2 regions of the Martelella sp. FLE1502 genome follow, and region 1 is predicted to be linked to the other one. Evidence: predicted binding sites of a transcription regulator. Region 1 holds the regulator's gene; the other holds the start of a gene.
What was found. The regulator LexA, encoded in region 1, represses DNA repair genes until DNA is damaged. The targets are predictions, from matches to a motif close to TGTTCNNNNTGTGTTCNG.
Positions count from the first base shown of each region.

Region 2: a site for LexA is predicted at 11,477-11,494, ahead of uvrA (excinuclease ABC subunit UvrA). Genes of this name have one in related genera too.

Region 1 covers NZ_JBAKFQ010000014.1:80,830-96,755, forward strand. Annotated here, with positions in the region: gene V6767_RS13525 (LpxI family protein) at 1-379, shown strand, start outside; gene lpxB (lipid-A-disaccharide synthase) at 391-1,551, shown strand; gene gltA (citrate synthase) at 1,636-2,922, opposite strand; gene V6767_RS13540 (ComEC/Rec2 family competence protein) at 3,212-5,770, shown strand; gene lexA (transcriptional repressor LexA) at 5,724-6,431, opposite strand; gene V6767_RS13550 (YrhK family protein) at 6,579-7,352, opposite strand; tRNA gene V6767_RS13555 (tRNA-Lys) at 7,439-7,514, opposite strand; gene V6767_RS13560 (cytochrome c biogenesis CcdA family protein) at 7,755-8,498, shown strand; gene V6767_RS13565 (AEC family transporter) at 8,525-9,469, shown strand; gene V6767_RS13570 (UbiH/UbiF family hydroxylase) at 9,521-10,705, opposite strand; gene pcsA (phosphatidylcholine synthase) at 10,899-11,648, shown strand; gene V6767_RS13580 (ABC transporter ATP-binding protein) at 11,805-13,367, shown strand; gene V6767_RS13585 (ABC transporter permease) at 13,357-14,469, shown strand; gene V6767_RS13590 (ABC transporter permease) at 14,466-15,383, shown strand; gene V6767_RS13595 (BMP family ABC transporter substrate-binding protein) at 15,424-15,926, shown strand, end outside.
Region 2 covers NZ_JBAKFQ010000004.1:243,085-259,010, forward strand. Annotated here, with positions in the region: gene V6767_RS05820 (mitochondrial fission ELM1 family protein) at 1-537, shown strand, start outside; gene V6767_RS05825 (extracellular solute-binding protein) at 688-2,505, opposite strand; gene V6767_RS05830 (invasion associated locus B family protein) at 2,752-3,399, shown strand; gene hspQ (heat shock protein HspQ) at 3,474-3,803, opposite strand; gene glnA (type I glutamate--ammonia ligase) at 3,932-5,341, opposite strand; gene V6767_RS05845 (P-II family nitrogen regulator) at 5,411-5,749, opposite strand; gene V6767_RS05850 (NAD(P)H-hydrate dehydratase) at 6,111-7,574, shown strand; gene V6767_RS05855 (DUF72 domain-containing protein) at 7,616-8,416, opposite strand; gene uvrA (excinuclease ABC subunit UvrA) at 8,427-11,348, opposite strand; gene V6767_RS05865 (single-stranded DNA-binding protein) at 11,601-12,104, shown strand; gene V6767_RS05870 (MarC family protein) at 12,172-12,822, opposite strand; gene gyrA (DNA gyrase subunit A) at 13,050-15,866, shown strand.

The DNA.
Region 1 (15,926 bases):
CGCCGCGCACGCCGCGCGCACGATCGGCGTGATGGATATCGGGCAGGGCGCCGTCAGCGTCGGCGGTCGCGTGGTGGCGCTTGAGGGCGCGGAAGGCACGGACCAGATGCTGCAGCGGGTGGCGGTGCTGCGCCAGTCGGGCCGCATCAGCGCCCGGCGGCGGGGCGTGCTTGTCAAGCTGTGCAAGCCACAACAGGATCTGCGCGCCGACCTGCCATCGATCGGCGCCAACACGGTGCGACTGGCGGCGGCAGCGGGCTTGGCCGGCATTGCGGTTGAGGCCGGGCGGTCGCTGATACTCGAGCGCGAAGAGACGCTGCGGGCCGCCGATGCGGCGGGTCTGTTTGTCTATGGGCTGGAGCCTGACCTTCGATCATAAGGGAGCGGCATGTGGCTTTGAAAATCGGGATTGTAGCCGGCGAGGTTTCTGGCGACCTACTGGGCGCCAACCTGATTGCCGCGCTAAAGGCGCTTCATGGCGGCCCGGTGGAACTGGTCGGCGTCGGCGGCGACGGCCTTGCCGGCGAGGGGCTGGAATCACTGTTCGACTACAGTGAATTGTCGATCATGGGGTTCACCCAGGTGATCGCCCGTTTGCCGCAATTGCTGCGACGTATCCGCCAGACCGCCGAGGCGCTGATCGCTGCGAAACCGGATATCATCGTCATCATTGACAGCCCGGATTTTACCCACCGCGTGGCAAAGCGCGTGCGCGCCGCAGCTCCCGAAATCCCGATCGTCGACTATGTCTGCCCCAGCGTCTGGGCCTGGAAGGAATATCGCGCCCGCGACATGCTCGCCTATGTCGACCACGTGCTGGCCGTGCTGCCCTTCGAACCGGCGGCGATGGAGCGTCTCGGCGGGCCGCCGACCACCTTTGTCGGCCATCGGCTGACCGGGGAGCCGGGCGTGCTCGAAGCGCGCCGCCAGAACCGTCTGGAGCGCGCGCGGTCGAAGCCGACCATCATGCTGCTGCCGGGCTCGCGCAAATCCGAGATCAATGCGCTGGCACCGATATTTCGCGATGTCGCCGCGACATTCGCGGCGCGCAATGACGGCTGTCGCATTATCCTGCCGACGGTGACGCGACGTGAGCAGCAGGTGCGCGCGGCCATCGCCGACTGGAAGGTTAAGCCGGAACTCTTCGTCGGCGAGGAGGCCAAGTGGGAGGCTTTTGCCATGGCCGATGCCGCGGTTGCCGCCTCGGGCACGGTGGTTCTGGAGCTGGCGCTTTCCGGCATTCCCGCCGTCTCCGCCTATAAGGCGGATTTCATCGGCCGTTTGATGCTGAACAAGATCACCGTCTGGTCGGCGTCGCTGCCGAACCTGATCGCCGATGCGCCGCTGGTGCCGGAATATTTCAACGACACGATCCGCGCCGGCGCGCTTGCGCGCTGGATGGAGCTGCTGACGAAGGACAGTTTCCAGCGGCGCGGCATGATGGAAGGCTTCGAGCGGGTCATCGCACTGATGCAGACCGAGGTCCCGCCCGGCGAGCGCGCGGCGGCCATCGTTCTGGATGTGCTGGCGGAGAAGGGCCCTGCGAAGTAGGCTGCCCGATAGCGCTCACCCCCCCTCTGGACACAGAAAAGGCCGGTCGCGGGACCGGCCTTTCGCATTTGAACACGCTGGAAATCAGCGCTTGGAGATGTCCACGAAATCGCGTTCCGGGGCGCCGGTGTAGAGCTGGCGCGGACGGCCGATGCGCTGTTCCGGATCCTCGATCATTTCCGCCCACTGCGCGATCCAGCCGACGGTGCGCGCAAGCGCGAACAGCACGGTGAACATGGTGGTGGGGAAACCCAAGGCCTTCAGCGTGATGCCGGAATAGAAGTCGATATTCGGATAGAGCTTCTTCTCGATGAAGTACTCATCCGTCAGAGCGATCTTTTCCAGCTCCATCGCGACGTCCAGCAGCGGATCGTCCTTGATGCCGAGTTCCTTGAGAACTTCATGGCAGGTCTTCTGCATGATCTTGGCGCGCGGATCGTAGTTCTTGTAGACGCGGTGACCAAAGCCCATCAGGCGGAAGGGATCATCGCGGTCCTTGGCGCGGTTGATATATTCCGGGATGCGGTCGACCGAGCCGATCTCCTGCAGCATGTTGAGCGCCGCCTCGTTGGCGCCGCCATGGGCGGGGCCCCACAGGCAGGCGATGCCGGCCGCGATGCAGGCGAAAGGATTGGCGCCAGACGAACCGGCAAGACGCACGGTCGAGGTCGAGGCGTTCTGCTCGTGATCGGCATGCAGGATGAAGATCCGGTCGAGCGCGCGCGACAGGATCGGGTTGACCTTGTATTCCTCGCACGGCGTGGCGAAGCACATATGCAGGAAGTTGGCCGCATAACCGAGGTCGTTGCGCGGATACACGAAGGGCTCGCCGACGTGGTATTTATAGGCCATGGCCGCGATCGTCGGGATCTTGGCGATCATGCGGATGCTGGCAATCTCGCGCTTGTAGGGATCGGAGATGTCGATCGAGTCGTGGTAGAAGGCAGACATGGCTCCAACGGCGCCGCAGATGATGGCCATGGGATGGGCATCACGGCGGAAACCGGTAAAGAGCCTCGTGAGTTGATCGTGAATCATCGTGTGATGGGTCACGCGGAAGTCGAAATCCTTCTTCTGCGTGGCCGTCGGCAGTTCGCCGAACAGCAGCAGATAGCAGACTTCCAGGAAGTCGGCGTTTTCAGCCAACTGGTCGATCGGGTAGCCGCGGTGCAGCAGAATCCCGTTATCGCCGTCGATATAGGTGATCTTGGATTTGCACGAGGCCGTCGAGGTGAAACCCGGATCGTAGGTGAACATGCCCGACTGCTTGTAGAGCGAAGCGATGTCGAGGACTTTCGGGCCGAATGTGCCCTCTTCCACGGACAGCTCAAGTTCCTTGCCGTCGAGTTGCAGTTTTCCAGTTTCCGTCATCCTATCCTCCAAATTTCCGGCGCGAATACGCTGTCGAAGCCAATCGGGATTTTCATTAGCTATAGGATTGGCAAGGTGTTGCCAAGCCGACGAAGCCGCGCGGCGGGTGATGAGTAATATCTGCGTTTAGCAAGTTTTACGGGGTTTAGAAAAGGAAAATTTTGCTTCTGCCGCCAGCGCTTGCATTGCAATCGATTAGCATTGGCCACAACATGTAAAAGTTGTAGGGCGGCGGTTTCGGATGCGCGGGAGTGGGGTAGGCACGAGCGAGATAGACAAGGCGACGGGCTTGCGCGCCGGAGCCGACCGGCTTCGCGCGCCTTTCAGAAGGCGCCAACCGCAAGGCGAGCGCGAGGCCGGCTTTGGCAGGCGCGACGCGGGCCGGGCAGGGCGGTTCGATATTGCCGCCTTGTGGCGGGAGGAGCAGGCATTCGGCCGGCCGTTTCTCATTGTGCCGGTGGTGCTGGCGACCGGGATTGGCTGGTGGTTCTCGCTCGACGAGAGCCCGTCTTCGCTGGGCCTTGGCATCTATTGCGGCATGGCGGTGTTCGCGGCCGTCTTGCTGCGCAACGGCCGAGGGCTCTTGCCCGTTGTCAGCGCCTGCATCGCATTGTTCCTCTGCGGCGCGCTGCTTGCGGCGCTGGAGACGGCGCGGCGGGCCACGGTGATGCTCGATTCGCCGGTGACCACCCATATCACCGGTGTGGTCGAAAGCCGCGAGCCGACGGAAACCGGCTGGCGCTATGTTGTGCGGGTGACGGCGACGGACGACCCCGTGATCCACCGTCCGCCCGAACGCGTCACGCTTGTTGCCCGCGGCAATTTGCCGCCTGTCGGCATCGGTCACGCCATTCAGGGGCTTGGGCGGCTGCTGCCGCCTTCCGCGCCCGTCATGCCCGGCCTGGTTGATTTCGGGTTCCTCTCCTATTTCGACGGCATCGGCGCGGTGGGCTTTTTCTATGGGCCGCCGAGCGATGCCGGCCTCGCGCCCGCGCCGGGCGTCAGCGTGCGGGCGGGTTTTGCGATCGAGCGGATACGCGACGGCATTGCAGGACGTATTCGTGCGGTGCTTGCGGGCGACACCGGTGCTTTTGCCAATGCGATCATCACCGGCGAGCGGCGGGCGCTGAGCGACGACACGCTCGATGCGCTGCGCAATGCCGGTCTTGCCCACATCATTGCCATTTCCGGCCTGCACATGGCGCTCGCCGCCGGCATTTTCTTCTCAAGCCTCAGGCTGCTGCTGGCGCTGTCGCCACGTGCGGCCGAGGCGGTTTCGACCAAGAAGATCGCAGCGGCCGCGGCGATCGCGGCGGCGCTGTTCTATCTGCTGATATCGGGCATGCAGGTGTCCGCCGAACGGGCCTTCATCATGCTGGCCGTCATGCTGGCGGCGGCGATCTTCGATCGTCCGGCGATCAGCCTGCGCAATGTCGCGCTTGCAGCGCTGGTGATTCTGGTCGTGACGCCCGCCGAAGTGGTGGGGCCGGGCATGCAGATGTCCTTTGCCGCCACGCTGGCGCTGATCGCGGGCTATGGCGCATGGCAGCGCCGGCCCGCTCAAGGATTTCGCCAAAGCCGCGGGCCGCTCCGCTGGCTCTGGATCGCAGCCTCCGGTATCGTGCTCACCGCGCTGATCGGCGGCTTGTCGACGACGCCGTTCGCCATCCATCATTTTTCCCGTATCGCGGGCTACGGGCTGCTTGGCAATCTGCTCGCCATGCCGGTGGTCACCTTCGTTGTCATGCCGGCCGGGCTTTTATCGCTCATCGCCATGCCGCTCAATCTTCACGCGCCGTTTCTGATCGTCATGGGCTGGGGGCTTGATTGGGTGATGCAGGCGGCGACTTGGGTCGATAGCCTTGGCGGCGCGTTTACCACAGGCCGCGCGCCGGAGGGGGTTCTGCTGCTGTTTCTCGCCGGCTTCCTGCCGCTCGTGTTGTTGCGCACGCGTCTGCGTCTCCTCGGTGTGATCCCGATAGCGGTTTCCTTCGCGCTGATCTCATGGCCGCGCGAGCCTCCGCCGCCGCAAATCCTGGTGGCTGGCGATGGCGATCTCGTGGCGATCGTCACCGGTAATGTCGCGGCTCTCACCACGAAGCGGCCGCCATCCTTCGTGTTCGAGCAATGGGAAACGGCACTCACACTCGCGGAGACGCTGCCGCCTGTGGAGGAAAGCGCGCTGGTGCTGAATGAGGAAGATCGTTTCGCGCGGCTCGAAGCAACGGATATGGCGAGCGCCGCGCGGGCGCTCAGCGAAACGATCACCGAATCCGCCCGGACGCCCGGCACCTTCCGCTGCAAGAAGGATGCATGGTGCTATGCGACCTTGATGGGCCTCAGAATCATGACGGTCGACCGGCCGGCTTTTGCCGGCCTTGCCTGCGACAATGCCGATATCGTCGTCAGCCGTTACCGCCCCGGATTCCAGACCTGCCGTTCCGGCGCATACCTCGTCACGCCAGCAATGCGCCGCCAGCACGGCGCCTTTCAATTCACGCTCCCGCCGGCGGCTGGTCGAAATATGGACGACGGCGACATACGGCGCTCGGTCGCGGAGCCGGGCAGGGGCAGCGAACCCGATCAGCAGGCAGGCAACGCCAATCCGTTGCCGGGAGGCATCGCGGATGCGAAAGCGCAACCGCCCCCGCCAGTGCTCGTAAAACCATCCTGCGGCCCGATGACGATCTCAGTCAGCACATCGGTCAGAGCACTGACCCGCCCGTGGAACAGGCACCGGCTTTATGACTGGCGCTCCGGCGAATATCTGCCGGTGATCGCGGTTCCGCAGACGCTCACCTTCAGTGGTAACGGCGGATCAGGCCGACCAGCTTGCCCTGCACCTTGACCTGGTTTGCCGAAAAGATACGGGTCTCGTAGGCCGGATTGGCCGCTTCCAGCGCGATCGAGGCGCCCTTGCGGCGGAACCGCTTCAGGGTCGCTTCCTCGTCATTGACGAGCGCCACGACGATATCGCCGGGCGAGGCGGTGGCGATATTGCGGATGATCACCGTGTCGCCGTCGAAAATTCCGGCCTCGATCATCGAATCGCCCTGCACCTCCAGCGCATAATGTTCGCCCGCGCCCAGCATTTCAGCCGGCACGGTGATCTGATGGGTGTTTTCCTGGATTGCGGAGATCGGCACACCGGCGGCGATCCGGCCCATGACTGGAATGCCCGCCGAGCCGCCGTCATTGGCGCTGGCCGGCGCCTTCGGCTCTTCCTGTTTCTTGCCGAGCGAGCCCTCGATCACGCTTGGCGAGAAACCCCGGCGCGGCTGCTGGCCGATCGCGCTGTCCGGCATGCGCAGGATTTCGAGCGCCCGGGCGCGGTTGGGAAGCCGGCGGATGAAGCCGCGTTCCTCCAGCGCGGTGATCAGCCGGTGTATGCCGGATTTCGACGCGAGGTCCAGCGCCTCCTTCATTTCATCGAAGGACGGCGGAATGCCGGTCTCTTTCATCCGTTCATGAATGAAATACAGCAATTCCTGTTGTTTGCGTGTCAGCATTTCCTGCCCCTGGCCCTTCGAAACAAATCCAGAACGAATATACATGTTCTCACTGTGTTCCGCAAGCCCGGGGAAGTCCCGGCAATCAAGGGGTTTCGCGCCGCCGGTGCGGGGCGGGACACGAATCGACAAACCGCGAGGTCGGTTTCACTCTTCCCAGCGTTTCTTCCTTCTGGGCGCCAGCGGCTTCAGCGGGTGGAGCGCATAGGATGTCGGTTTTCCCAGTGCGGTGGCGACCACGCGATAGGCGCGGCGGTAGTTGAACAGACCGCCGATGAAGAACAGGACGCTGCCGACCAGATATTGCCACGCCAGGAAACCGTCCAGCAGGGTTTCGTCGCGCTCGCTGGCAAGCGTCCAGAGATAGGGGATGGAGGCGACGGCAAAGAGCGCCGAGCCGACCACGAAGGTCAGGGCCGTCAGGTTCATCATCTGCAGGGTGACGAGATCGTCGGCCTGGACGATCTGGATGACGTTGATGACCGCGCCGACCACGAACAAGACGCTGCCGATGATGAAACACCACGCGCCGGCCTTGGGAAGGTCGACGGACGACAGAAAGAAAACGCTGCCAACCACGAACAGCGCGGTTCCAAAGACATAGGTCCAGGCCGCCCAGGCTTCCAGCCTGTCCCACAGCGTTTCCGGGTCCTTGCGCTGCCTGGCGTAGACGAAGACCTCGATCAGGTCATGGCCAGTCACGAGCAGATAGATCAGCGAGCCGAAGAAGAATATCCAGGCGCCAAGATCGGCATAGGATGAAAGCGCCGGAAAGAAGCAGATGCTGCCGAAAATGAAGATCAGCCCGCCGGCCTGATAGGCGATCGCGTTGATCGTCTCCCAGCGGAAATTCTTTCGCTTAGCCGGCGTATCGGCAATCACGTCATGAAGACGCGGTCGATTGACGAACATATGCGGCATGCGGTCCCTCGAGATTGATACGCCTGGCGCTTGGCCGCGTTTTAACGAAGCGGGGAAGGAAAATCAAAACCGGCTGAAAAACAAAATGGTGAGAGCGCAGGGGTTCGAACCCTGGACCTACTGATTAAAAGTCAGTTGCTCTACCGGCTGAGCTACGCTCTCCCGAGCCGGATGCCCGGCTGAAAGTGGGCGGAACATAGAAAGGGTCTTTATGAAGGTCAACCCGGAATCTCGCCGCGAAAGCGATAATAGGGCGGTTTTCGGCGCGCGGAAAGGTGATTGGATTTGACCGGTCATCTGGTTTAAGACCCGCGGACGTGTTGCGCGGGCATTTACGCTGTCGCGAGCATGGGTTTCGGGCATTGCCCGCGCCCGCAATTGCAAGGTGTTGGAGCAGGTTTCTTGTCGATCGGCGATATTTCCCTTCTGAGCGCGCTTCTGGCCGGCGCGCTGTCCTTTCTCTCGCCCTGCGTGCTGCCGCTGGTGCCGCCCTATCTCTGCTACATGGCGGGGATATCGGTCGACCAGTTGAAAGGTGGCGGCGAAGCCAAGCCGGCAAGCCAGTGGGCGGTGCTGCTGCCGGCCTTCTTCTTCACGCTTGGCTTCGCGACGATCTTCGTGGCGCTCGGCGCGGGCGCGTCCACCATCGGGCAATTGCTGCGCCAGTATATGGATATTCTGAGCAAGGTCGGCGGCGTGATCATCATCCTGATGGGGCTGCATTTCCTGGACGTGCTTCGGATTCCGATTCTCTCGCGCGAGGCGCGGTTTCACGGCGGCGGCAAGCCGGCAAGCGTCACGGGCGCCTATATCATGGGGCTCGCCTTCGCCTTTGGCTGGACGCCGTGCATCGGGCCGGTTCTGGGCGCAATCCTCGCCGTGGCCGCCACCAAGGCGACGGTTTCGAACGGCGCTATCCTGCTGGCCGTCTATTCGCTGGGCCTTGCCGTGCCATTCTGGATCGCGGCCTATTTCTCCGGCGCCTTCATGCGGTTTCTGACGCGGTTTCGGAAACATCTGGGCGCTGTCGAGAAAATCATGGGCGTGTTGCTGATTCTCACCGGCGTCGCCTTTCTTTTCGGCTTCATTGCCGATATGGCGATCTGGTTTCAGCAGACCTTTCCGGTGCTCTCGCGCATCGGCTAGCTGCCCGCCACCAAGCGACCGGAGCCATGGCCGATATTCTAGCGCTGCTTTTCCCGTTTTTCGGGCTGATCGTCATCGGTTTCGGCGCGGCGAAAATCTTTCGCCATCCCGAAGAAGGCACCGCCTGGCTCAATATCTTCATCATCTATGCCGCCCTTCCGGCGCTGTTCTTCAAGCTGGTCTCGCGCACGCCGTTCGAGCAACTGACGCGGCTCGATTTCGTGTCGATCGATCTTGCGGCGACCTATTCCGTTTTTCTGTTGCTGTTTGCCATCGGCTATCTGTGGAAGAAGAACGGGGTGCGGGAAACGACCATCCAGGCCTTTGCCGGCAGCTATGGCAATATCGGCTATATGGGGCCGGGGCTTGCGCTGCTGGCGCTGGGGGAGGAGGCCGCCGTTCCGGTGGCGCTGATCATCTGCTTTGAAAACGCGCTGCATTTCATCGTTGCGCCGACGGTGATGGCGACGGCCCGCGGCGGCGGAGGGCGTTCGCTGATCCGCCATATCGTGTTGCGCGCTTTGCTTCACCCGTTTCTGGTGGCGACCGCCCTGGGCTTTGCTGTCTCTGCATCCGGGTTCGCCGTGCCGCAGGCCTTCAACCGGCTGGTGGATTACCTTGCCCAGGCGGCAGCGCCCTGCGCGCTGTTTGCCATGGGCGTCACGCTGGCGCTGAGGCCGGTCAGGCGGGTGCCGGCGGAAATCAACTATATCGTGCCGGCAAAACTGATCCTCCACCCGCTGGTGGTCTATCTGTTCATGATGGCCCATGGCGGCTTCGACCCGCTCTGGGTCAAGGCGGCGGTGCTGATGGCCGCGCTTCCGACGGCGACCAACGTCTTCGTCATCGCTCGCCAGTACGGCATCTGGTATGAGCGGGCCTCGGCGACGATCCTGATCTCGACAATCGCTTCGGTGGCGACGCTCGGCGTATTGCTGGCGCTGATCAGCGCCGATGCGATTCCGTTCTAGATTCGGCGTCTAAAGACATCTAAAACAATAACTTATGCCGGTTTCCTGACGTTATCCCGCAAACAGCGCCTTGATGCCGCGCATCGGCTGCACGCCCTCGCGCATGGCGAACTGGCGTAGCGGCGGCACAGCGGAGAGCACGTAGAGCCCGGCCGAGCGTGCAAGCTGCGCCGGCAGGAAATCGGCCAGCAGCGAACGGTTAAGAAGGTCGACGCTTGCCGTCCGGCTCCAGACATCGGACTTGCGCAGGAAATCATAGCGCTCGCCGGTGCGTGACGAGATGGTCGAACCGTCAATGCCGTCCAGCATGCGCGAAAGCCGCATGATGTCGCGCAGGCTGAGGTTCAGCCCCTGCGCGCCGATCGGCGGAAAGGCATGGGCGGCCTCGCCGACAAGCGCCATCCGGCCCTTGCCGAAACGGTTCGAGACCAGCGAGGAGAGCGGCCATTTCTGCACCGGGTCGTCGATCTTCACCGCCCCCAGCAGGAACTGCATGCGCTCCTCGATCGCCGCGGCCATTTCCTCCGGCGGGCGGTCAACCATGGCCTCCGCATCGGCCGACGCCATGACCCAGACGAGACTGGAACGGTTGGCTTCCGGCAGTGGAACCTGGGTGAAGGGACCATTGCGGGTGTGGAACTCGGTCGAGATATCGCCGTGCGGCAGGCCGTGTTCGAAATTCAGAACGACGGCGGACTGCTTGTAGCTCCATTGCCGGGTGCCGATATCGGCGCTTTCGCGCACCTTGGACCTGCGGCCATCGGCGCCGACAACCAGCTCGGAGTTGAGGCTTTCGCTGGAGGCGAGCGTTATCGCGACGGCGTCCTTGCCGATTTCGATATCGCTTGCGGCCTCGCGGAACTGGGTGATGTTGGCCTCGTTCTCGACGGCTTGCGAAAGCTTTTCGACCAGCACCGTGTTCGGAATATTGTAGCCGAAGGCCTCCAGATCGATCTCGGCGGAGCGGAAGCTGACGGTCGGCGCGCGCAGCAGGCGGCCTGTGCCATCGATGATCCGCATGGTCTTGAGCGGGGCGGCGCCGGGCTTGATGTCCTTCCACAGGCCCAGCCGGTTGATGAAGGCGATGGAGTGGTCCATGAGCGCGGTGGTGCGGTGGTCGCCGCTGCTTTGGGCGGGCGCCACCAGGGCGACGTCGCGTCCCCCACGCGCCAGCGACAGCGCCGTAATCATTCCGGCGGGTCCGCCGCCGATCACTGCAATTTCATGCTCCGCCATAATCGAGCCTCGTCATTTGTTGTGATACCGATATAATGCGGCAAGGCTGTTTCTGCTGCGAAAAATTCTGGAAAGCCAAGATTTTTTTCGCGCATCGCATCCATCTGGTGCATTCTGGACCGAAATTCGGTAGGCATGCCGGATCGTCCGGCGGAAAAGGCCGGCAACGCACGACGTAGCAAACGGATATCGAATGGGATTGTTCACTCAGCGAAAAGTGCCATATGCGGAAATCAGGGCTTTTTCCGTCCATATCCTGACGGCCTCGGGCTCGTTCCTGGCCTTTCTCGGGGTCGTGGCCGCCGCCGAGGGGCGATTCGTGTCGATGTTCTGGTGGCTCGGGCTGGCGCTGCTCGTCGACGGCATTGACGGGCCGATCGCCCGGCGGCTGAGGGTCAGCGAAGTGCTGCCGAGCTGGTCCGGCGTCATGCTCGACAACATCATCGACTATGTCACCTATGTGCTTCTTCCGGCCTTCGCGCTTTATCAGTCGCATATGATCGGCGAGCCGCTGTCCTTCGTCGCCGCCGCGCTGATCGTGGTTTCCAGCGCGATTTATTACGCCGACAGCGGGATGAAGACCGGCGAGAATTTCTTCTCGGGCTTTCCCGTGGTCTGGAACATGGTTGTGTTCTCGTTCTTCGTCATTCAGCCCTCCTCGCTGGTCGCTATGGCGATCGTGCTTCTGTCGGTCGCGCTCACCTTCGCGCCCGTGCAGTTCCTGCATCCCGTCCGCGTCAAGCGCTTGCGCCCCCTCAATCTGGCCGTCTTCGGCATCTGGTGCGCGACCGGGTTCTATGCGCTGATTGCCTCCTTTGACGCGCCGAAACTGATCGAGGCGCTGTTCGTCGCCAGCGGCATCTATCTCTACGTTATCGGTGCGGTGCTGCAGTTCCTGCCCAAGCTCGGCGCGCGGGCTGCGGAAACGCGCGCCGAATTTTGAGCGAAGAATCTGTTTGCGGAGCGGCCAAAACCGTTGCGCATCGACCGGGGTTTGTGCTTCATTTATACGCAGGGCAGGGGAAGTCCTAATTTTTAGTCAATCCATGGCGGGCAGGGCGCATGCGCCCGGGTGCAGTGCCGGCGGCCGGAGGGCGGTTTGGACGAAGTAAAGAAACCGGCGGGTCAACCGCTGCTGGCGGTTTCCGGTCTCACGAAGTATTTCGGCACATTCGCCGCTTGCGACGGGATCGATCTGGAAATCGCCAGGGGTGAAATCCATGCCCTGCTTGGGGAAAACGGCGCGGGCAAATCCACTCTGGTGAAAATGCTGTTCGGTGTGCTGGAACCTTCGGCGGGCCAGATCGTCTGGCAAGGCGAGCCGGTGCGCATCGAAGCGCCGGCCCATGCGCGCAAGCTCGGCATCGGTATGGTTTTCCAGCATTTCTCGCTTTTCGAGGCGCTGACTGTGGCGGAAAACATCGCGCTGTCGCTCGATCCCGGCATTTCGCTGGCCGAGATTTCCGACGAATCGCGCCGGCTTTCGGTGGAATACGGCCTGCCGCTCGATCCGCGCGCCCATGTGGCCGATCTGTCGGTCGGCGAGCGCCAGCGCATCGAGATCGTGCGGGCGCTGCTGCAGAACCCCAGCCTCATCATCCTGGACGAGCCGACCTCGGTGCTGACGCCGCAAGAGGCCGACCGGCTGTTCGAGACGCTGAACAAGCTGAGGGCCGAGGGCCGCTCCGTGCTCTACATCTCCCACCGGCTGGAAGAAGTACAGCGGATCTGCGACAAGGCCACCGTGCTGCGCCACGGCAAGGTGACCGGGGCCTGCACGCCGCGCGATGAGACGGCGGCCTCGCTGGCGCGCATGATGGTGGGCGGCGACGTTTCCGAGATCAAGCGGCCGGAGGCCATGACCACGGGCAGGGTGCTACTTGAGGCCAAGGGGCTGAACGCGCCGTCCCGCACGCCTTTTGCGACGGCGCTGAAGGATATCTATCTCGAGGTCAAGGCCGGCGAGCTGCTGGCGATCGCGGGCGTTGCCGGCAACGGTCAGTCGGAACTGTTCGATGCGCTGTCGGGCGAATACCCGGTCGCCGATGGCCAGAGCGTTCTGATCGACGGCAAGCCGGTCGGCGCGAAAGGCATCAATTTTCGCCGTGCGCTGGGGGCCGCGTTCGTCCCTGAAGAACGCCACGGCCACGCCGCGGTCACCAGCCTGCCGCTTTCCGAAAATCTCGTGCTAGCCCGCAACGAGGCGGAAGCCGGCACGTTTCTGGCGGGCGGTCCGCTGAAGATGATACGCCGTGCGGTGGCGCGGGCGCGCACCGGCGATATTTCCAAGGTCATGGATGTTCGCAAGAGCGGCGAGGACCCGGCCGCCGGCTCGCTCTCCGGCGGCAATCTGCAGAAGTTCATTGTCGGCCGGGAGCTGGACCGCAAGCCCAAGGTCATCATCGTCAACCAGCCGACCTGGGGCGTGGATGCGGGCGCTGCCGCCCATATCCGCCAGTCGCTGGTCGATCTCGCCCGCGCCGGTTCGGCCGTTCTGGTGATCTCGCAGGATCTTGACGAGATTTTCGAGATCGCCACCCGGATTGCCGTGATTTCCGAGGGCCGGCTGTCCGACAGCTATCCGTCGGAGACGATGACGCTGGAGAAGATCGGCCTGCTGATGGGCGGCGTTCATGGCGAGGAGGCTGCCGATGCGCATTGAACTCGAAAAACGTCCGGGCGCCTCGCGGCTGTTTTCGCTGCTGTCGCCGGTCATCGCCTTCGCGCTGACCGTGGTCTTTGGGGCGATCATGTTTCTGGCGCTCGGCAAGGACCCGCTGGAGGCGCTCTACCAGTTCTTCATCTGGCCGTTGTTCGATGTCTGGTCGCTGCATGAACTGATGATCAAGGCAGCGCCGCTGATCATGATCGCGGTCGGCCTGTCGGTCTGCTACCGCTCCAATATCTGGAATATCGGCGCCGAAGGTCAGTTCACCGTCGGCGCGATCGTCGGCTCGATCGTGCCGGTCTATTTCTATCAGTGGTCGTCGCCGCTGCTTTTGCCGATCATGCTGCTGATGGGCATTGCCGGCGGCGCGCTCTATGCCGGCATTCCCGCACTGCTGAAAAACTATTTCAACACCAATGAAATCCTGACCTCGCTGATGCTGGTCTACGTCGCTCAGCTTTTCCTGGACTGGCTGGTGCGCGGGCCGTGGCGCAATCCCGAGGGCTATAACTTCCCGCAGACCCGTGACTTCGTCGACGCGGCGACGCTGCCGGAAATGGTGGCTTCCGGTCGCGCCCATTACGGCTTCGCGCTGGCCATTTTGGCAGCGCTTGCAGTGTGGTTCATGATGCGCTTCACGCTGAAGGGTTTCGAGGTCAACGTCATCGGCCAGTCGCAGCGCGCGGGGCGGTTCGCGGGCTTTTCCTCGCGGCGCATGGTGTGGTTCTGCTTCCTGCTCTCCGGTGGACTTGCGGGGCTTGCCGGCATCAGCGAGATTTCCGGCGCGCTCGGCTATCTCCAGCCGCAGATTTCGCCGGGTTACGGCTTCACCGCGATCATCGTCGCCTTTCTCGGCCGGCTCAATCCGCTCGGCGCGATTGTCGCGGGCCTCGTTCTGGCGCTGACCTATATCGGCGGCGAAGGGGTGCAGTTTACCATGGGCGTCTCCGACAAGGTCACGCGCGTGTTTCAGGGCATGCTGCTGTTCTTCGTGCTCTCCTGCGACACGCTGATATTGTACAAGGTGCGGGTGATTTTCGGCGGCAGATCGTCCGAGGCGGCGCCCGGCCAGCCCGTTGAGGAGAAAGCGTCATGATTGTCGAAGCCATTCTGCTCACGATCATCACGGCCTCGACGCCGCTGGTTCTGGCGGCGATCGGCGAACTGGTGTGCGAGCGTGCCGGCGTGCTCAATCTCGGCGTCGAGGGCATGATGGTGATGGGCGCGGTCGGCGCGTTCACCGCGGCGCATGCCACCGGCTCGCCCTGGATCGGCATGCTGGCCGGACTGATCACGGGCGCTGTGTTTTCGCTGCTCTTCGGCTTCCTGACGCTGACGCTCGTCGCCAACCAGGTGGCCACAGGTCTCGCGCTGACAATACTGGGGCAGGGGCTTTCGGCGATGATCGGCGAAGGCCTCGTCGGCAAGCCGGGCGTCAAGATGCCCTCGCTCGATATACCGGTCCTGTCCGACATCCCCGTCATCGGACCGCTGCTGTTCGATCAGGATATCTTCTTCTATCTCTCGATCGCGATCGTTGCCGGCGTCTCCTGGTTCCTGTTCAGGACCCGGCGCGGACTGGTGTTGCGCTCGGTCGGCGACAATCACGGCTCCGCCCATGCGCTCGGCATCAATGTCATCGGCATCCGCTATCTCGCGGTGATGTTCGGCGGGGCCTGCGCCGGACTTGCCGGCGCGCAGCTTTCGCTGGTCTATACACCGCAATGGTCGGAGAACATGGCGGCCGGGCGCGGCTGGATCGCGCTGGCGCTGGTCGTGTTCGCATCCTGGCGGCCCTGGGGCGTGCTGGTCGGCGGTTATCTCTTCGGCGCGGTCACGATCGGCCAGCTTCATGCGCAGGCCTTCGGCATAGCCATCCCGTCCCAGTTCCTCTCGGCGCTGCCCTATGTGGTGACCGTCCTCGTGCTCGTCATCATCTCGCAGAACCGCAGGATGACGCTCATCAATACGCCTGCTTCGCTCGGGAAATCCTTTGTCCCGGATCGCTAGGCGGACTAGACTGAACCCTTCAAACCAAATGAGGTGAACGATGAAAACGCTGAACTTCGCACTGGCCGCCTCGGCGGCGATCATCGCCGGGCTTTATGCAACCGGCGCCAGCGCCCAGGAAGACGTCAAGGCCTGCTTCGTCTATGTCGGCTCGGCAACCGATGGCGGCTGGACCCAGGCCCACGACATCGCGCGGCAGGAGCTCGAGGATACGCTCGACATCGAAACCGCCTATATCGAAAACGTGCCGGAAGGCCCGGATGCCGAACGCGCGATCGAGCGCATGGCGCGGTCCGGCTGCACCATCGTCTTCACCACCTCCTTCGGCTTCATGGAGCCGACGCTGAAGGTTGCCGCGAAATATCCGGATGTGAAGTTCGAGCACGCCACCGGATACAAGACCGCCGACAATGTCGCGACCTACAATTCGCGCTTCTATGAAGGCCGCTATATCTCGGGCGTAATCGCCGGCTCGATCTCCGAATCGGGCATTGGCGGCTATATCGGCTCGTTCCCGATCCCGGAAGTCGTCATGGGCATCGA
Region 2 (15,926 bases), on a different contig from region 1:
GAAGCGATCAAAGCGCGGCCGGCCGAATGGGAGCGGCTGCCGTCGCCGCGGCTTGGCATACTGATCGGCAATCCGGTTTCCGGCACGCGCGATCAGGCGGCGGCGCTGGATCATTTCATGCGGCAGATCGATCACGCCAAGGCAGAGGTCGGCAGCATCATCGTCACCCAGTCGCGCCGCACGCCCGAACCGGTGATGGCGGCTTTGCGCAAGCGGCTCGACGGCTTCCCGCACTGGATCTGGTCGCCCGAGACCGACAACCCCTATCGCGCAATGCTCGGTTTTGTCGACATGCTGGCGGTGACGGCGGATTCGCACAACATGATGAGCGAGGCGCTTTCCACCGGCAAACCGGTCTTCCCGATGCGCCCCTACCGGCTCAACCCCAAGCTCGCCGGTTTCATCGACCGGTTGGATGCGGCGGGCCAGACGAGACCATTCGAGGGGGCGTTGCAGCGCTACGACTATGTACCGGTCGATGCGACGGAAGAAATCGCGGAAGCGATCCGGAGGGCGCTTGCAACGCGCGACAGGTGAGTGCAGAAGGCGCGTTTTCTGCATATGCCGCGGCAAGAAGGCGGACTTCTACCGCCGTGAGACCTGTTTGTTGTCAGGGCCCGCCGCGGGCACTTCCGTCATAAACCCTATTCGTTTATCTGGCGCGCACTCGCAGGCAACCTAAAGGCCTCACTGCGCGGTCTGATCCCACCAGGTGGGCAACTGATAGCCGTAGATTGGTGTTTCGGCCGGATGTTCAATCGTCGCCCAGCGCGCCACCCACTGGCCTTCGCGGTGATAGAGCGGCAGCATGTAGTGGCCGTTGACCAGAAGGCGATCGAAGGCGCGGACGGAATCGGTGAAATGCTGGGTCGAGCGGGCTTCCAGCATGTCGTTGATCATCCGGTCGACATCGGCGCTGGCGACGCCGGCGAAGTTGAACGTGCCCTCGACATCGCGCGAGCGGCTGTCCCAGCGCCAGATCTGTTCCGCGCCCGGCGACAGCGAGGACTGGTACCAGAAGCCCGGCGCCAGGAGCACGATCATATCGTAATCGAAGGTGTTGAGCCGTTTCTGGTACTGGGCGTCGTCAACCGTGCGGATAGAGAGAGCAACGCCGATCAGGTTCAGCGTGTGCTGGTAGGCAAGCGCCAGCTTCTCCTGGCCCTCATTCGTGGTCATGATCTCGAAGGCAAGCGGCTTGCCGTCCGGCCCGGTCATCTTGCCGTTCGCGATCCTGTAACCGGCCTCACCGAGCAGCTTCACGGCGGCGCCCAGCACCTTGCGGTCGGCCCCGGAGCCGTCGGTCACGGGCATGGCGTAGTCGCCCGCTAGAATCGCGGGGTCGATCACGTCGATCGCATCGCCCAGCAGCTCGCGCTCGGCTGCGCTCGCGGGATTGCCATAGGCGCCGAGCGCGGAATTCTGCCAGTAGCTCTGCGTGCGCTGATAGGCATTGTTGAACAGCGTCCTGTTGACCCATTCAAAATCGAACACATCCGACAGCGCCTTGCGCACCCGGGCATCCTCGAATTTCGGCCGGCGGGTGTTGAACACGAAGCCCTGCATGCCGGTCGGCGTCTTCGGGTGGAACACGTCCTTCACCACCTTGCCGTCACTGGCCGCGGGGAAATCATAGGCGCGGGCCCAATGGCTGGGGTCATCATCGAGATAGACATCGACAGCGCCCTTCTTGAAGGCTTCGAACAGGGTCGAATCCTGAAGGTAGTAGTCGATCGTGACCGTGTCGTAATTGGCAAAGCCGACCATCGAGGGCGCATCCTTGCCCCAGTAATCGTCGCGGCGCTCGTAGACGATGCGCTGACCGGGCTCGACCCTGGCGATCGAGTAGGGCCCGGAGCCGACCGGCGTCGTCATCGTATCCGTGTCGAAGGTTTCCGGATCAATCGCGTGTTCCGGAAGCACCGGCATCAGCGCGAAAATCAGCGGCGTTTCCCGATTGGCGTCGGCATTGAAGGTGAATTTCACGCTATTGTCGCCGACCTTTTCCATCGTCTCGACCAGCGCAAGCCGGCGATTATAGGGCGGGCGTCCCTTCTCCTTCAAAAGGTTGAAGGTGAAGATCACGTCGTCGGCGGTCACCGGTTCGCCGTCCGACCATTTGGCGTCCGGGTTCATGTTGAACTGGACGTAGCTGCGGTCATCGTCCCACTCCACGCTTTCGGCAAGCAGGCCGTAGAGCGTGAACGGCTCGTCGCGCGAGCGCTGCATCAGCGGCTCGAACACGAGATTGCCCAGCACCTCGTCCCACAGCCCCCTGGCCGACGAACGCATGCCCTTCAGCACGAAGGGGTTCAGCGCGTCGAACGAGCCGACAACGCCATAGGTGATCGCGCCGCCCTTCTTGACATCGGGATTGACGTAGCTGAAATGCTGGTAATCTGCGGGGAGCGCAGGTTCGCCATGCATGGCGATGCCGTGAACGGGTTCGGCTGCGGCCGCGCCCGAAAGCGCCGCGGAGAGGAGGAGAGTAGCAAGAAAGCGCATCGATTCGCCCTGTCGTATCCATTCGTGGAAGAATGGTATCATGGCCGCTGACAAAGCTGAAATAGGCCGCGAAATCGCTTCAGGCGCAAATTTTGGGCGCCGAGGGGGTAGATTGGCGTCCAATGTGGCGATATCAGAGGAAACACTGGCGGTTGAGGCCCGAAACAGGGAGGCTTTGCCGCATTTCGGTAACAATAGCGATGCAGGGTCCCCGGACCTTACGCAGATGAACCAGGAGAGATTTTGATGCTTTCACGCGCCAGTATTATCAAGCGTGTCGCGGTTTGCGCCTTCACGATTGCGGGCCTTTCGGCCGCCGGCGCTTCGGCTCAGGAACAACAGCAGGCCCAGCAGCCCCAGGCTGGCGCGGCTCCCACGCAGGGCTGGTTCAAGACCTGCAACGACAACGGCAATGGCGGCGTCTGCATCGTGCAGAACTATGCCCGCGCCGAAAACGGCCAAGTGCTGACCGCCGTCGGCCTGATCCAGCCGCAGGGCAGCAACGGCCAGGCCATGCTTCAGGTGACCGTGCCGACCTTCCGCCTGATCCCGGCCGGCGTGCAGATGCAGATCGATACATCCGCGCCGCAGAAGCTCGACTACGCCATCTGCACCAATGAACAGTGCATTGCCCAGGCGCCGCTCAACGATACGCTGGTCAACGCCATGAAGCGCGGCGGCAAGGTGACCTTCACCTCGGTCAACATGCGCCAGCAGCCGAACCCGGTCGACCTGACGCTTTCCGGCTTTACCGCCGCCTTTGACGGCGACCCGATCAGCCAGCCCGACCTGGTCGAAAGCCAGCGCAATCTGGACGAGTCGATCAAGAAAATGGCCGTCGATCGCCGCAAGAAGATCGAGGAAGCCCAGCAGAACGCCACGACGGGCAACTGATAGCCACTGTCGTTTCGACCTTAAAAAGGCCCGGCTGAAAATCTCAGCCGGGCCTTTTTGCTGTTTGCATCCGCTCAATGCGTGCTGGCAAAGCGCGGCGCGAGATGGCCGCTGTCGGTTACCATGAATATTTCGCCGACCTGCGGGTTGCGCAACGGCTCGCCGCTCATGTCCAGCTCGAGATTACCCTCGGAGACATAGGCGACATAACCCTTTTCTTCGTTCTCGGCCACGAGATGGTAGAACGGCTGATCCTTGCTGGGCCGGATTTCCGGCGGGATGGAGTTATACCATTCTTCGGAGCGGGAGAACTCCGCATCGACATCGAATACCACGCCCCGAAAGGGAAGCGCGCTATGGCGGACGATATCGCCGATATTGTATTTCGCTTCGCGTATTTTCATGAGCATTTCCTTTCGTATTCTATATGGAAATGCGTTTTGCCAGGTGCAAGGGGTGTGTCCGCGGGGCATCAGGCACAAAAAAACCGGCCGCCCGAAGGCAGCCGGCTCATCGTCACAACGGTCGGTGATCAGACCGAGTAGTACATGTCGAATTCGACCGGATGCGGGGTCATTTCGAAACGCATGACTTCTTCCATCTTCAGAGCGATATAGGCATCGATCTGGTCGTCGTCGAAAACGCCGCCGGCGGTCAGGAACTCGCGATCCTTGTCCAGGCTTTCCAGCGCTTCGCGCAGCGAGCCGCAGACGGTCGGGATTTCCTTCAGCTCTTCGGCCGGCAGGTCGTACAGGTCCTTGTCCATGGCATCGCCAGGATGGATCTTGTTCTTGATGCCGTCGAGGCCGGCCATCATCAGCGCGGCGAAGGCGAGGTAGGGGTTCGCGCCCGGATCGGGGAAGCGAACTTCAACGCGCTTGGCCTTCGGCGAGGAGCCGAACGGGATACGGCACGAGGCCGAACGGTTGCGGGCCGAATAGGCGAGCAGAACCGGCGCTTCGTAGCCGGGCACCAGACGCTTGTAGGAGTTGGTCAGCGGGTTGGTGAAGGCGTTGATCGCCTTGGCGTGCTTGATGATGCCGCCGATGTAATAGAGGCAGGTTTCCGACAGGCCGGCATAGCCGTCGCCGGCAAACGTCGGCTTGCCGTCCTTCCAGATCGACTGGTGCACGTGCATGCCCGAGCCGTTGTCGCCGAAGACCGGCTTCGGCATGAAGGTGGCCGTCTTGCCATAGGCATGGGCAACCTGGTGGACGCCATACTTGTAGATCTGGGTCTTGTCGGCCATGCGGGTCAGGGTGTCGAACACCATGCACAGTTCGTGCTGGGCCGAAGCCACTTCGTGGTGGTGCTTTTCGACGGTGATGCCCATTTCGGCGAGAACCGTGAGCATTTCCGAACGCATGTCCTGAATGCTGTCGACCGGCGGAACCGGGAAATAGCCGCCCTTGGTGCGCGGACGGTGGGCCATGTTGCCGGTTTCATATTCGGTGAAGGCGTTCGACGGCAGTTCGATGCTGTCGAGCTGGAAACCGGTGTTGTAGGGCTCGGCGTTGAAGCGCACGTCGTCGAACACGAAGAATTCCGGCTCGGGACCGAAATAGGTGGTGTCGCCGATGCCGGTCGACTTCAGATAGGCTTCCGCCTTCTTGGCCGTGGTGCGCGGGTCGCGGTTATAGGCTTCGCCGGTGAGCGGCTCAAGAATGTCGCAGAACACGACCAGGGTCGACTGGGCGAAGAAGGGGTCCATATGGGCGGTTGCCGTGTCGGGCATCAGCACCATGTCGGACTCGTTGATGGCCTTCCAGCCGGCGATCGACGAACCGTCGAACATGATGCCGTCGGCAAACAAATCTTCATCGACAGCGGAAATGTCCATCGTCACGTGCTGCAGCTTGCCCTTGGGGTCGGTAAAGCGCAGATCCACGAACTTGACGTCGTTGTCTTTGATTTGTTTCATAATTTCAGAAGCTGTCGTCATTTAACGTTTTCCTTGCATAAGAAGATGACGATAGGGATGCCCCATCTTTGTCAAAAGAGGAGGGATGGATCAGATGGCGTCAACGCCGGTTTCGCCGGTGCGGATGCGCACGACGCCCTCGACATTGGAAACGAAGATCTTGCCGTCGCCGATACGCCCGGTTTGAGCGGCATTGCGGATGGCTTCGATGACCGCGTCCACGTTTTCGTCTGCCAGAACGACCTCGACTTTGACCTTGGGAAGAAAGTCGACGACGTATTCAGCGCCCCGGTAGAGCTCCGTGTGACCCTTCTGGCGCCCGAAGCCTTTGGCTTCCGTGACAGTGATGCCCTGCAGGCCGACGTCCTGAAGGGCTTCCTTCACTTCGTCGAGCTTGAAAGGCTTGATGATCGCTTCGATCTTTTTCATGAGAAAATTGCTCTCCGCTTCTCCCGTTGAAGCAGGCGTCAGCCCGCTCGGAACTTCTAATGCACATTGCATGCCAAGTTCGATTGTTCTTCGTGCAAATCCACCGAAATGAAATTGCGGCCTCGCGATTGCCGCAGCATTCCGCATGTGGCACCGAAATCAGGTTCGCCAAAAGGCGCCTTCAGGTCAATAGCGCGGCATTTCAAGGGCGTTGACGGCGAGGGCGCATGATTTTTGAGCAGCAACCTGTGTTCAATTAATAGGCAATTGATTACCAACTAGCCAGAAGAAAGTCGCCTCTTGCATCAGCAAGCGGTTTTCCGCTCTATTCACCCGCAACAAAGGAGTGCCGGCCTTGCTGATGACACCTGAGGAAATGGGGCGCGCGGACGCGCTGGCCGCTGAGAGCGGTATAGACAGCTACGCGCTGATGGTCAGGGCGGGGCGGGCGGTCGCGGCCTGCCTGCTGCGGCACTACCCGGCGGCGAGGCGCGCGGTGGTGCTGTGCGGGCCCGGCAACAATGGCGGCGATGGCTATGTCGCGGCCCGCGCGCTTGCGGAAACCGGCATGAAGGTGGCGGTGTTTCACCTCGGTGATCCCGGCAGGCTCTCCGGCGATGCCCTTCGGGCCCGGCAGGATTGCGGCATGGACAGCAAGCGACTGGATACCTTTCGGCCGGAGCAGGGCGATGTCATTGTCGACGCGCTTTTCGGGGCCGGTCTCGCCCGGCCGCTTTCCGATGAGATTGCCGCCGTTGTCGCGCGGGCGGAGGGGCTGCCGGTGATGGCCGTCGACCTGCCGTCCGGCATCAGCGGCCTCACGGGCCAAGTGCTTGGCGCTGCCTTCAAGGCCACGCATACCGTGACCTTCATGGCGGCCAAACCGGGCCATTACCTGCTGCCCGGCCGCGCGCATTGCGGCCGGCTGGAGGTGTTCAATATCGGCATTCCGCGCCGCATACTGGCGCAAGCGGCCGGCGACCACCATCTCAACACGCCAGCGCTGTGGGCCGAGCGCCTGCCGCGCGCAGGCGCCGACTCGCACAAGTTCAAACGCGGCCATCTCGGCGTGTTTTCCGGCGGCGCTTCGGCGACGGGCGCGGCCCGGCTTTCAGCGATGGCGGGGCTGAAGGCGGGCGCCGGGCTGGTCACGATCGCGGCAGCGCCGCAGGCAATCCTCGTCAACGCCGCGCATCTGACGGCGATCATGCTGAAACGCATCGAGGATGTCGCGGCGCTCAGAGACTGGATCGCCGACAAGCGGCTGTCGGCCTTCGTTCTCGGCCCCGGTTTCGGGGTCGGCGCGGAAACGCGGGATTATGTGGAGACGCTGATCGGACGCCCGCTGGTGCTCGACGCCGACGGACTGACCGCCTTCGCGGAGCAGCCGCGGGCGCTGTTCGACCGGCTGGCCGCGGCCCCGGAAACCTGCGTCATGACGCCCCATGCCGGCGAATTCGCGCGGCTCTTTCCCGACCTCGCCGAGGACGGCGACCTCGGCAAACCCGAAAAGGCGTTGCAGGCGGCCCGACGCGCCCATGCCGTGGTGCTCTACAAGGGCGCCGACACCGTGATCGCGTCGCCGGACGGCAGGATCGCGATCAATGCCAACGCCCCGCCATGGCTTGCCACCGCCGGCTCCGGCGATGTGCTTTCCGGCATCATCGGCGGGCTGCTGGCGCAGGGCGTGCCGGCCTTCGAGGCGGCGGCGGCCGGGGCATGGTTCCACGGCGAGGCGGGGAACCGGGCAGGCGGGGGGCTGACGGCGGAGGACCTGCCGACCCATCTGCCTTCCATCCACGAGATTATCGAGGGCGGGCGCTGAGACGCATTGCCGATGAAAGAGTCGGAAGCCCTAGGCCAACCTTACTCGTCGACCAGGCTTTGCAGCTTTTGAGCCCCCGCCGGAGCGCGGACCTTGCCGCCGGTGATGAAGAACGCATAGACGTCGCGCGGCTTTGCCTCAGGCGCATCGCCGGCAAGACGCGGCAGATCGTCGGGCGCGCCGCCCTTTGACCAGAGTTTCAGCTTGTCCGCCCATTCCTTCAGCGCCTTGTCGGGATAGCAATGCGGATTGTCATCCTCGCCCTTTTGCAGGCGGGCATAGACGAAATTACCGGTGACATCGGCAATCATCGGGTATTCGGGATGATCCGCGCAGACGATGGTCGCGCCGTATTTTCGGGTGAGCGCCACAAAGTCCGGGTCGAGGAAAGAGGGGTGGCGGACTTCCAGCGCATGTTTGAGGGCAATACCGTCCCGCTCTTTCGGCAGAAGCTTGAGGAAATCCTCGAAATCCTCCGCCTCGAATTTTTTCGTCGGCATGAACTGCCACAGGATCGGCCCGAGCCTGTCGCCAAGCTCGGTGATGCCCTGGCCGAGAAACTTGTCGATCGAGCCCTCGGCCTCGGCGAGCTTCTTGCGGTTGGTGCAGAACCGGCTCGCCTTCAGCGAAAAGATGAACCCGTCCGGCACGCTCGCCGCCCATTTGGCGAAGGTGGCGGGCTTCTGCGACGAATAATAGGTGCCGTTGACCTCGATCACCTTCAGCTTCTCGCCGGCATATTCAAGCTGGCGCGTCTTCGGCAGCTTGTCTGGATAGAAACTCTCGTTCCACGGATCAAAGGTCCATCCGCCGATACCCACACGAATTGCGCCTGCCGCCATGACCCGTCTCCTATTCCGCCGCTTCCGTCTTCTTCGGCGGCCGACGCTCCAGAAGCTCCTGAAGATATTGACCGGTGTAGGAGGCCTTTTCCTTCACGATATCTTCCGGCGTCCCGGTCGCGACGATCCGGCCGCCGCCGTCGCCGCCCTCGGGACCGATATCGATCACCCAGTCGGCGGTCTTGATGACCTCGAGATTGTGCTCGATCACCACCACCGAATTGCCCTGTTCGACGAGCTGGTGCAGCACCTCCAGCAGCTTCGCGACGTCGTGGAAATGAAGCCCGGTGGTCGGCTCGTCGAGGATGTAGAGCGTCTTGCCGGTGGACCGACGCGACAGCTCCTTGGCGAGCTTGACGCGCTGCGCCTCGCCGCCCGAAAGCGTATTGGCCTGCTGGCCGACCTTGATATAGCCGAGGCCGACATCCTGAAGCGTCTGCAGCTTGTCGCGCACCGAGGGCACGGCAGAGAAGAACTGGACGCCTTCCTCCACAGTCAACTCCAGGATATCGGCGATCGATTTGCCCTTGAACTGAACCTCCAGCGTTTCGCGATTGTAGCGCTGGCCGTGGCAGACGTCACAGGTGACGTAGACATCCGGCAGGAAGTGCATCTCGATCTTGATCAGGCCGTCACCCTGGCAGGCCTCGCAGCGCCCGCCCTTGACGTTGAACGAGAACCGGCCCGGCTGGTAGCCGCGCGCCTTGGCTTCCGGCAGGCCGGCGAACCATTCGCGGATCGGCGTAAAGGCGCCGATATAGGTGGCGGGGTTCGAGCGCGGCGTGCGGCCGATCGGCGACTGGTCGATGTCGATGACCTTGTCGACGAATTCCAGACCCTCGATACGGTCATGCGGCGCCGGGTTTTCGCGCGCGCCCATGATGCGGCGCGCGGCCGCCTTGTAGAGCGTCTCGATCAGGAAGGTGGATTTGCCGCCGCCGGAAACGCCGGTGACGGCGGTGAACAGGCCGAGCGGGATCGAGGCGGTGATATCCTTCAGATTGTTGCCGCGCGCGCCGACGACCTTGAGCGCCTTGCCCTTCTTCTGCTTCCGGCGCTCGGCGGGCACGGCAACGGCGCGCGCGCCGCTCAGATACTGCCCGGTCAGCGATTTCGGATTGGCCATGATCGCTTGAGGCGTGCCCTCGGCCACCACCTCGCCGCCGTGAATGCCGGCGGCGGGGCCGATATCGAGCACATAATCGGCGGTCAGGATCGCGTCCTCGTCATGCTCGACGACGATGACGGTGTTGCCGATATCGCGCAGATGTTTCAGCGTATCGAGCAGCCGCGTATTGTCGCGCTGATGCAGGCCGATCGAGGGCTCGTCGAGCACGTAGAGCACGCCGGTGAGCCCCGAGCCGATCTGCGAGGCAAGCCGGATGCGCTGGCTCTCGCCGCCCGAAAGCGAGCCGGAATTGCGCGACAGCGTGAGATATTCCAGCCCGACATCGTTCAGGAACCGCAGCCGCTCGTTGATTTCCTTGAGGATGCGCACCGCGATATCGTTCTGTTTCTGCGAAAAATGCTTCGGCAGGTCCTCGAACCAGTCGCGCGCCGCGCGGATCGAAAGCTGGCTGACCTCGCCGATATGGCGCTTGTCGATCTTGACGGCGAGCGCCTCGGGCTTCAGTCGGTAGCCGTTGCAGGCCGGGCAGGGGGCGGCCGACATATAGCGCTCCATCTCCTCGCGCGCCCAGGCGGAATCGGTTTCCTTCCAGCGCCGCTCGAGATTGGGAATGATGCCCTCGAAGCTCTTGGTCGTCTTGTAGCTGCGCGCGCCATCGGCATACTGGAACTCGATCTTGTCATCGGTCCCGTTGAGGATCGCGTTGGTGGCCTTTTCCGGCAGCTTGTCCCAGCGATCGGTCATCTTGAAGCCGAAATGCCGGCCAAGCGCCTCCAGAGTCTGCTTGTAATAGGGCGACGAGGATTTCGCCCACGGCGCGATCGCGCCGTCCGACAGTTTTTTCGCCCGGTCGGGAACGACGAGACCTTCATCGATCTTCTGCTGGAAGCCGAGACCGTCGCAGGTCGGGCAGGCGCCGACGGGATTGTTGAAGGAGAACAGCCGCGGCTCGATCTCCGGAATTGTGAATCCCGAAACCGGACAAGCGAATTTCTCAGAAAAAACAACGCGCTCATGGGTTTCGTTGAGAGATTTGTTCTTGGCGCCGCCGGCCGCCGTCTCGTTTTCCGGCAGCGGCTTGTCGGCGAATTCGGCGACCGCCAGCCCGTCGGCGATCTCGAGGCAGGTTTCCAGGCTGTCGGCAAGCCGGGTCGCCAGATCGTCGCGCACGGCAACGCGGTCGACCACCACGTCGATATCATGCTTGTATTTCTTGTCGAGCTTCGGCGCTTCGGCAATCTCGTAGAATTCACCGTCGATCTTGACGCGCTGGAAGCCCTTTTTCATCAGCTCCGCCAGTTCCTTGCGGAACTCGCCCTTGCGGCCGGTCACCAGCGGGGCGAGAATGTAAAGCCGCGTGCGCTCCGGAAACGCCAGAATGCGGTCGACCATCTGCGTCACGGTCTGGCTTTCGATCGGCAGTCCGGTCACGGGCGAATAGGGCACGCCGGTGCGCGCGAACAGAAGCCGCATATAGTCGTAGATCTCGGTCACCGTGCCGACGGTGGAACGCGGGTTCTTCGAGGTGGTCTTCTGCTCGATCGAGATCGCGGGCGACAGGCCCTCGATCCGGTCGACATCCGGCTTCTCCATCATCTCCAGGAACTGGCGCGCATAGGCCGAAAGGCTCTCGACATAGCGCCGCTGACCCTCCGCATAGATCGTATCGAAGGCCAGCGAGGATTTGCCCGAGCCCGAAAGCCCGGTCATTACGATCAGGCTGTTGCGCGGCAGGTCCACGTCAATGCCTTTGAGATTATGCTGGCGCGCACCGCGGATGGAGATATTCTTCAGTTCGCTCATGGGATCAGGCTTCTCGAGAAGGGAATTTGCTTCCTATGTAGTTCGCGCCGCGGCTCTGTCGAGGTGCAGCAAAACAGACAGCTTGAATGTCCAACGTTGAATCGCTTGACTCGATCATAGCAGAGCGATAGAACAAATAAAGAACATTTTTAATTGTGGATTGTCCCGTATCGGTTGATCGCTTTTGGAGAGATCGTCTATGCTGCCGAAAATTCTCTAAAGCGCCGCAACGCGGTTATACAGGTGGTAGTCATGGCAGGTAGTGTAAACAAGGTCATCCTCGTCGGCAATCTCGGAGCGGACCCGGAAATCCGGCGTACACAGGATGGCCGGCCGATCGCCAACCTGCGGGTGGCCACATCGGAAAGCTGGCGCGACCGCAATTCCGGCGAGCGCAAGGAGCGCACGGAATGGCACCGCGTGGTGATTTTCTCGGAAGGTCTCTGCAAGATCGCCGAACAATATCTGCGCAAGGGCTCGAAGGTCTATATCGAAGGTCAGTTGCAGACCCGCAAATGGACCGACCAGGGTGGCCAGGAGCGCTATTCGACCGAGGTTGTGCTGCAGGGGTTCAACGCCACGCTGACCATGCTTGACGGCCGCGGCGAAGGCGGCGGCGGCGGGCAGGGCGGTAACTTTGGCGGAAGCCAGGGCGGCGGTGGCTATGACGATTACGGCTCGCAGCCGTCTTCCGGCGGCGGCGGTCGCAGCGGCGGCGGCTTCTCGCAGGATCTCGACGACGACATTCCGTTCTGATCAACCGCGCATCCCCTTCTTGAGGGCGGTGAGGCCGTTTTCCGCCATCGGCGGCAGAGCATAGATTTCACCCGGCGACGGCGGGCGGCGGAGCGTGCATCACGGTCGTAACGCCGTCGATCACGAACTGCACGGCCAGCGCCGTCAGCATCATGCCGAGAATGCGGGTGAGAATGTTACGACCGGTTTCGCCGAGAAGCCGGTCGATCAGGCCGGCGGCGAGCATTGCCAGCAGCACGACCAGCGATGCGACGAAGATCACCAGAACGAGCGCCAACTTGTCCAGCACCGTTTCCATCTTGGAGCCGAGCAGGATCGTCGCGGAGATCGCGCCGGGGCCTGCGATCAGCGGCATGGCCAGCGGGAAGGCGGCGAGATTGGCCAGGCCATCCTTCGTGATGGCGGTTTCCGTGGTCTTCTCCTTTCTTTCGACGCGTTTTTCGAAGATCATTTCCACGCCGATCCAGAACAGAAGAATGCCCCCGGCGATACGGAACGCGCTCATGGAAATACCGAGCGCGCTGAGGATGTCATCGCCCAGCAGGGCAAAGGCCAGGAGAAGAAAGAACGAAATCAGGCTGCCCCGGATCGCCACCTTGCGGCGCTGCGCCTGAGTCATGCCCACGGTCAGCGCCAGGAAGATCGGAACCATGCCGGGCGGATCCATGGTCACCATCAAGGTGGTGAAGCCGTTTATCAGCGTTGCCAGTTCGTTCATCCGCCCGTTTCCGCCTGTTTTTTCTTCTTCATGGGCCACGCCGCCGCGGCAAACCGCAGGTGGCATTCGCAGTGCTCTTGCCAGCTTGCCACAAGATCACCACCTGACACGAATAAAAACTTGGAATCCGCCGTCTGTCCACTGTCAGGAGGCTTGCGCAATTGGCGTCAGCCATCGGATTCGGCTATAAAAAACCAGATGATTCTAGCTTGAGATCGTGATTCACATTGACTGATCAAACGACACCTTCGGGCGGCGGCCTGCCGCCGGGCATCGAGCCCATCTCCATCATGGAGGAAATGCAGCGTTCCTATCTCGATTACGCCATGAGCGTGATCGTCAGCCGCGCGCTGCCGGATGTTCGTGACGGCCTGAAGCCGGTGCACAGGCGCATTCTCTACGGCATGTCCGAAATGGGCGTGGACTGGAACAAGAAATACGTCAAATGCGCCCGCGTCACCGGCGATGTCATGGGTAAATACCACCCCCACGGCAACGCCGCGATCTATGACGCGCTCGCGCGCATGGCGCAGGACTGGTCGCTGCGCCTGCCGCTGATCGACGGGCAGGGCAATTTCGGCTCCGTCGACGGCGACCCGCCAGCGGCCGAACGCTATACCGAGTGCCGGCTGCAGAAGGTCGCCCATACGCTGCTCGATGATCTCGACAAGGAGACCGTCGATTTCCGCGAGAACTATGACGGCACGCTGTCGGAGCCGTCGGTTCTGCCGGCGAAGTTCCCGAATCTTCTGGTCAACGGCGCGGGCGGCATCGCCGTCGGCATGGCCACCAATATCCCGACCCACAATCTGGGCGAGGTGATCGACGGCTGTATCGCGGTGATGGAAAATCCCGCGATCGAACTGCCGGAATTGATGCAGATTATTCCGGGGCCGGATTTCCCGACCGGGGCGCAGATTCTTGGCCGCGCGGGCATCAAATCGGCCTATGAGACCGGGCGCGGCTCGGTGATCATGCGCGGCAGGGCCACGATCGAACCGATGCGCGGCGACCGCGAGCAGATCATCATCACCGAGATTCCCTATCAGGTGAACAAGGCGACGATGATCGAGAAGATGGCCGAACTGGTGCGCGACAAGCGTATCGAGGGCATTTCCGATCTGCGCGACGAAAGCGACCGCGAAGGCTATCGCGTCGTCATCGAACTCAAGCGCGACGCCAATGCCGAGGTCATCCTCAACCAGCTTTATCGTTACACCCCGCTGCAGACCTCGTTCGGCTGCAACATGGTGGCGCTCAATGGCGGCAAGCCGGAACAGCTTACCCTGCTCGATATCCTGCGGGCCTTCGTCGCTTTCCGCGAAAGCGTCGTCAGCCGGCGGACCAAATATCTGCTGAGGAAGGCCCGCGAGCGCGCCCATGTCTTGGTTGGTCTCGCGATCGCCGTTGCCAATATCGACGAGATCATCAACCTGATCCGCCGCGCGCCCGATCCGCAGACGGCGCGCGAGCAGCTGATGGAGCGCCACTGGCCGGCCCAGGATGTCGAGGCGCTGATCCGCCTTATCGACGACCCGCGCCACAAGATTTCCGAGGACGGCACCTATCAGTTGTCCGAGGAACAGGCCCGCGCCATTCTCGAACTGCGGCTGTCGCGTCTGACCGCGCTCGGTCGCGATGAGATCGGCGATGAGTTGAACAAAATCGGCGATGAAATAAAGTCTTATCTCGAAATCCTGTCATCGCGGATGAAGATCCAGGCGATCATCAAGGAAGAGCTGATCGCGGTCCGCGACGAGTTCGGCACGCCCCGGCGCACCGAAATCCTCGAAGGCGGTCCGGACATGGACGACGAGGATCTGATCGCCCGCGAGGACATGGTCGTCACCGTGTCGCGCAACGGCTATATCAAGCGCGTGCCGCTCACCAGCTACCGGGCCCAGCGGCGCGGCGGCAAGGGCCGCTCGGGCATGTCGATCCGCGACGAGGATTTCGTCACCCGGCTGTTCGTGGCCAACACGCATACGCCGGTGCTGTTCTTCTCCTCCCGCGGCATCGTCTACAAGGAAAAGGTCTGGCGGCTCCCGATCGGCACGCCGCAATCGCGCGGCAAGGCGCTGATCAACATGCTGCCTTTGCAGCAGGGCGAGGCGATCACCTCGATCCTGGCGCTGCCGGAGGACGAGGAAAGCTGGTCCGAACTCGACGTGATGTTCGCCACCACCCGCGGAACCGTGCGCCGCAACAAGCTCTCGGACTTCGTGCAGGTGAACCGCAACGGCAAGATCGCGATGAAGCTCGACGACGAGAACGATCGCATCCTGTCGGTCTGGACCTGTACGCCGGATGACGACGTGCTGCTGACGACCGCCATGGGCCAGGCGATCCGCTTCCCGGTTCCCGCCATCCGCGTCTTCGCCGGCCGCAACTCGATCGGCGTGCGCGGCATCGGCCTTGCCGAGGGCGACGAGGTGATTTCGATGACCATCGTCAGCCATGTTGACGCCGAGCCGTGGGAACGCGCCGCCTATCTGAAGCGGGCAGCGCTCGAGCGCCGCACCGAGACCGGGGAGGGCGAGGATATCGCGCTTGTCGGCGAGGACGTTGCGGAAGAGGGCGTGCTCAGCGATGACCGCTTCGAGGAGCTGAAGTTCCGCGAGCAGTTCATCCTGACCGTGACCGAAAAGGGTTTCGGCAAGCGGTCGTCGTCCTACGACTTCCGCATCTCCGGACGCGGCGGCAAGGGCATTCGCGCCACCGACACCTCGAAGACCGACGAAATCGGCAAGCTGATTGCCGCCTTCCCGGTTCTCGACGGCGACCAGATCATGCTGGTCACCAATGCCGGGCAGCTGATCCGGGTGCCGGTCTACGACATCCGCATCGCCAGCCGCACCGCAAAGGGCGTCACCGTGTTCAAGACCGGCGCCGAGGAGAAGGTGGTCTCGGTCGAGGTCATCAGCGAGCCGGACGACGATGAGGTGATCGAGGACGCTGTCGAAGCCGGTGTCGATGTCGAGGCCGGCAGCGAAGGCGCGGCCGAGGCGACGGACGCCCTTGACGACGGAACCGACGAGACCTGATCGGCGAAAAACGGGAATAAAGACTGGAGCCGGGCCTCGCGCCCGGCTTCTTCGTTTCAC